DNA from 2 places in the Pseudomonas sp. BS3782 TE3695 genome. Region 2 is predicted to be linked to the other one. Evidence: riboswitches for the same ligand, from Rfam matches in the RefSeq annotation. Region 2 holds a riboswitch; the other holds the start of a gene.

Region 1 (2,452 bases), 930 kb from region 2:
CGCAAACCTTCAGTCAGGCTGCCTTCGAGCAATTGCGCATGGCGCACGGTGCCGACCCGGTTGGCCAACACACCGGCAAACGGCAAATCCGGCTGATAACGCGCAAGGCCCAGGGCCAGCGCGCCAAACGTCTGCGCCATGGCGGTGCCATCGATCACGCCGAGCACCGGCACACCGAAGTGCCGCGCCAGATCGGCGCTGGACGGCGTACCGTCGAACAGCCCCATGACGCCTTCGATGAGGATCAGGTCGGCTTCGCCAGCGGCTTCCCACAATAGCCGTCGACTTTCTTGCTCGCCGACCATCCACATGTCGAGTTGATAAACCGGTGCGCCGCTGGCGCGCTCGAGAATCATCGGGTCGAGAAAGTCCGGGCCGCATTTGAACACGCGAACCTTGCGCCCCTGATTGCGATGCAAACGGGCGAGCGCGGCGGTGACGGTGGTCTTGCCCTGACCGGAGGCCGGCGCGGCGATCAGTACCGCCGGGCATTGACGATGGCTATTCATAAAATGCAGTTCACAACTCGACGCCTTTTTGCGCTTTGATTCCGGCCTGGAAGGCGTGCTTGATCATGCCCATTTCAGTGACGGTGTCGGCCAGCTCGATCATCTCCGGTTTGGCGCCGCGACCGGTGACCACCACGTGCTGCAACGGCGGACGCGCCTGCAAGTCGCTGAGCACCTGATCGAGATCGAGGTAGCCGTGCTTGAGGGCGATGTTCAGTTCATCGAGCACTACCAGGCCAATGGCCGGATCACGCAGCAATTCGCGGGACACTGCCCAGGCGGCTTCGGCGGCGGCGATGTCACGCTGGCGATCCTGAGTTTCCCAGGTGAAGCCCTCGCCCATCACATGAAAACGCACCTGCTCCGGGAAGCGCCGGAAGAACAGCTCCTCGCCGGTGCTGTTGCGCCCCTTGATGAACTGCACCACGCCGCACTGCATGCCATGGCCCATGGCCCGCGCAAGCATGCCGAACGCCGAGCTGCTCTTGCCTTTGCCGTTGCCAGAGAGCACCAGCAGCAAACCGCATTCATTCGGCGAGTTGGCGATGCGTTCGTCGATCACCGCTTTTTTGCGCAGCATGCGCGCCAGATGGCGTTCGTCACGATCGGGAGTATCAGTCATGGGGGGAGCTCTCCGTTGAGGCTGGATAACGGCGGGCAGGCACAAGAATAGACGGCAACAAGCCTGGCATCGCCCACCGTGATGCCGTTGGATGAATCAGGCCGGTCTCCGGGCTCATGAGCGGCTTGCGCCTGACCGCGCGCCTTCCCATGTTGATATCAACACAGTGGCTCAAGGCGCAGTCTTCTCTCATTTACCGTTGCGGGGGCAGCGCCGGGATCATGACTCTTCGTCGCTTGAAGATAGTCACTCACCGGCTTCCCTGTTTCACTCTGTCGACCAAGGTCACAGAGCACCTGAAACAAGCCGCGAAGGTTAGAGGGTTGGGGATGGAGCGTCAATTAAAGCCGGGACACCGCTGAGCGAATAACTGCCATCGATCAATTAACTGACGCCAATCTTGTGCCACACTGTCAGCAGTGATATCAAAGAGCCACAACCTGACAACACAATAACAAGGGTGAGCCACATGCAAGGCATGATCATCAGCAATCCGAAGCTGGAATTCCTGCGGCCGGTGCTGGAACGCTGGTTTGACTGTATCGACCGCTACAACGCCGTGCGCGGCGATAACGATACACCTTACTGGTATGACGAAAACGCCAACCTCGGCCTGCTCTCCGCCGCGGCCTGGATGGCAGAAATGGTCACGCTGGCACAGACGTCGACCCGCAAACAGATTGAAGAAGGCGAACGTAACGCCCGCGCCGATCTGTTTATCGCCAGCAGCGAAGAACGCGCATATCTCCAAGCCACCCAGCGCTGGCCACGGGTCAATAGCCTGAACCTCACCCAGGCGCTGGCGGACATCACCAGCGATGCGAAGCGAATCAGCTACGCCAGCGACCTGAAACTCGGCTGTCTGTTTGTCGCGCCACAAAAAGCCCAGCACAGCGCCACCCCGGAGGAACTCCAGGACATGGTCGATGACCTGCAAAAGGAACACACCTGCGCCGTGGCCTGGTATTTCCCTTACGCCTACCGCAAGTTGCGTAATGAAGCCGGCAACTATCATCCGGGCATCGCTATTGTGCTCAAGGAAGCCCGCGGCTGACCGGTTGAACCATCGAGCGTCTACGCTTCTCTATGATTACATCAATGCATTCATAGGGAAGATCGTAATGCGCAAACCCCAGCTCGCTTTCATCATCGCGCTCGCCGGAGGGCTCGCTGCCTGTGGTGAAACCTCCAGACTGCAAGTCTCGGATGGCACAGGCCCTTCGCCCAAGCTGCCAGAACCGAATAAAACCCTGATCCCGACGGTGAACATCGCCCCGGCGATCGGCTGGCCTGAAGGCAAGAAACCTGCCGCCGCACCAGG
Region 2 (2,452 bases):
ATTATCGGGGATTTTACGCGGCGCTGGCCAATGCGAGGGTGGCCTGGGCGTATTTTTGTCGTGGAATCAGCAACTTTGCCGGTGCTTGGGCCAATTGTTCGGCCAGTGCCAGCGCGGCACTTTCCGCTACGCCGTAACAGCCGGTGCGTTCGAACGCGATGTCCGAGTGATGGCTGAGTTGCGGTTCATAACCGGCCAATTGTTCGCTGCTGAAATACATTAACGGCAAGGCCAGCTGTTCGGCCAGTTCGATCAGGGCGGGTTCTTCGCGCTTCAGGTCGATACTGGCCAGGGCCTTGATCTCACGGAGCTCGATTTGATGGGCCTGTAATGCCTGATCAAGCAGCGCCCGCAACGTGCTGACGGGGCAGCCGCGCTGGCAGCCCAGGCCGACCACCAGGGTCGGCGCTGCGCTGACGTCAGTCATGCGCAATACTGGCCATCGCTTTTGCGGCGGAACAACCAGGCGCTGATCAGGCCCAGGGCCAGCCAGAACGCCATGTTGGTTAGCTGCGAAGCGATTTTGAACTGCGTTTCCAGAGCTTGCGGTGCCAGCATCGAATGGACTTCCGGCTGCGGCGCACCGATCACATGAGGCACAGCCAGGATTGCCACGCCGAGTACCTTCATCAGCCAGTGGCGGCTGAAAGCGACCAGCGCGATGCCGACAGCGGTGGATGCGGCGGTGCCAATCCACCAGATCTGCCGTTGCGCCAGATCTGCCGCGGCGGTGCCTGGCAGTTCAGGTGGCAGGCCGAGGGTTGGCGCCAGCACGAACGTTGCGTAACCCGCCAGGCCCCAGAGCAGGCCCTGAGAAGTACGGCGTGGAGCGCGCAAGGTGTAGAGGCCCGCCAGCATCAAAGCGAAACCGACCGATACCACCAGATTGCCGCCGGTGGTCGACAGCACGCGCTGCCAGCCATCTTCGGGCTCCCAGGCTTCGGCATCGTGGGTGTGAGCGGTGACAGCTCCCGCGGCATGCTCGTGGATTTGAACCGCGGCCGGCTCGGATTTTTCGTAGGTCTCGGCCTGCAAAATCAGCGGAGCCACCCAGAAGCTTTGCAGCAGGGTGAGCAGCAGGGCGGCCAGCAGCCCGGTGAAACCTGCGGTTTGCGCAATACGCTTGATCATGTCAGCAGGTCTCAATGGCACGGGAATGCGGCGCTGTGACGGGTATCGTGCGCGGCGTTGTGTACCGCTTCGATGTGCGAGAAACCGGCGAAATACACAAGGCTGGCGCCAAGGATCGACGCACAAAAAGCGGCGGTCAGGCGTTGGCTCAGGGTAGTGGTGGTGCTGATCGTGCTCTTTTTATCGGTGTTGCTGGCGGTGCTGCTGATGATCGACATGGCGCTTCCCTCTGGTCTGTCAGCGGGTGAATAGAGCGCATGAAAACCTCCGCACGCCGGGGCACGCCGAGATTTCGAACAGCGCCCGCCCACCGCGGGTTTGTTATTCAGTGAACGTAAAAGTCACTTTGTGTTGCGGGCCGGTCTCCGGGCTCGCGAGGGGCAGGGCTTGCGCCCAGACCTGCAAGCATCACCTTCCCATGCCATATGACGGGCACAGTGGATCTGACGCTTCACTCGCTTACCGTTGCGGGGGCAGCACCGGACTGACATGGCTTTAGAGTAAAGCACATGATTCACCGGTTTCCCGTTTCACCCTGTGAAGGGCACCCGTAACAAGGCGTGTAGGAGAGCATGGGCGGGGGTTGGGCGTCAATTGGCAAGGGTTCTCACTTGGATGCCCGCTGCTGACTGGCTCTTTGTAGGAGCTGCCGAAGGCTGCGATCTTTTGATGTTGCTTTCAAAAACAAGATCAAAAGATCGCAGCCTTCGGCAGCTCCTACAGGGGGGCGGCGTGCTCAGTGATTGACCCGCCCCCACACGATGCGTAGCCTTGCGCTTTCGAGGTTCTTCGGCATTTGCCGAAGCTAAGAAGGGAACGCGGTCGATGCCGCGGCTGCCCCCGCAACTGTGAACGGTGATGTTCGCTGCCACGCCACTGCAAACCCTGATCCATCAGGTTCGCGGGAAGGCGCAGCAAACGCCAGTCGAACGATTGGCACACCGTCAGCCAGGAGACCTGCCTCGACACAGATTCTCACTACAACCGGGCGGGGTGATCCGGTGGCGAACTCTTCCACGCGCGCATCCGCCGCTGCGATTGTCGTCCCGTATGCCCGCTATCTTGCCAAAGGGCATCCGATGAAAACACTGGCTAAACTCCCCGTCACCATCGTTACCGGCTTCCTCGGCTCGGGCAAAACCACCTTGCTGCGCCACATGCTCGACAACGCCCAGGGCCGTCGTATCGCGGTGATCGTCAACGAGTTCGGCGAGCTGGGCATCGACGGCGAAATCCTCAAGCAGTGCTCGATCGGTTGCACCGAAGAAGAAGCCAACGGTCGCGTTTATGAACTGGCCAACGGCTGCCTGTGCTGCACCGT

Evidence for each region. Region 2 has a riboswitch for cobalamin ahead of ABH909_RS19260 (CbtB domain-containing protein). Riboswitches for the same ligand answer to the same signal wherever they lie in the genome.
Region 1: it holds a riboswitch for cobalamin, as region 2 does, so the genes downstream of both, cobO (cob(I)yrinic acid a,c-diamide adenosyltransferase) here and ABH909_RS19260 (CbtB domain-containing protein) in region 2, are expected to answer to the same signal.

What each region holds. Positions count from the first base shown of each region.
Region 1 covers NZ_JBNDKB010000001.1:5,233,600-5,236,051, forward strand. The annotation lists gene ABH909_RS23550 (cobyrinate a,c-diamide synthase) at 1-509, opposite strand, end outside; gene cobO (cob(I)yrinic acid a,c-diamide adenosyltransferase) at 520-1,131, opposite strand; cobalamin riboswitch at 1,214-1,446, opposite strand; gene ABH909_RS23560 (hypothetical protein) at 1,601-2,185, shown strand; gene ABH909_RS23565 (PQQ-dependent sugar dehydrogenase) at 2,253-2,452, shown strand, end outside.
Region 2 covers NZ_JBNDKB010000001.1:4,302,971-4,305,422, reverse strand. The annotation lists gene ABH909_RS19270 (cobalamin biosynthesis protein) at 14-427, opposite strand; gene ABH909_RS19265 (CbtA family protein) at 424-1,131, opposite strand; gene ABH909_RS19260 (CbtB domain-containing protein) at 1,143-1,349, opposite strand; cobalamin riboswitch at 1,471-1,698, opposite strand; cobalamin riboswitch at 1,897-2,110, shown strand; gene cobW (cobalamin biosynthesis protein CobW) at 2,211-2,452, shown strand, end outside.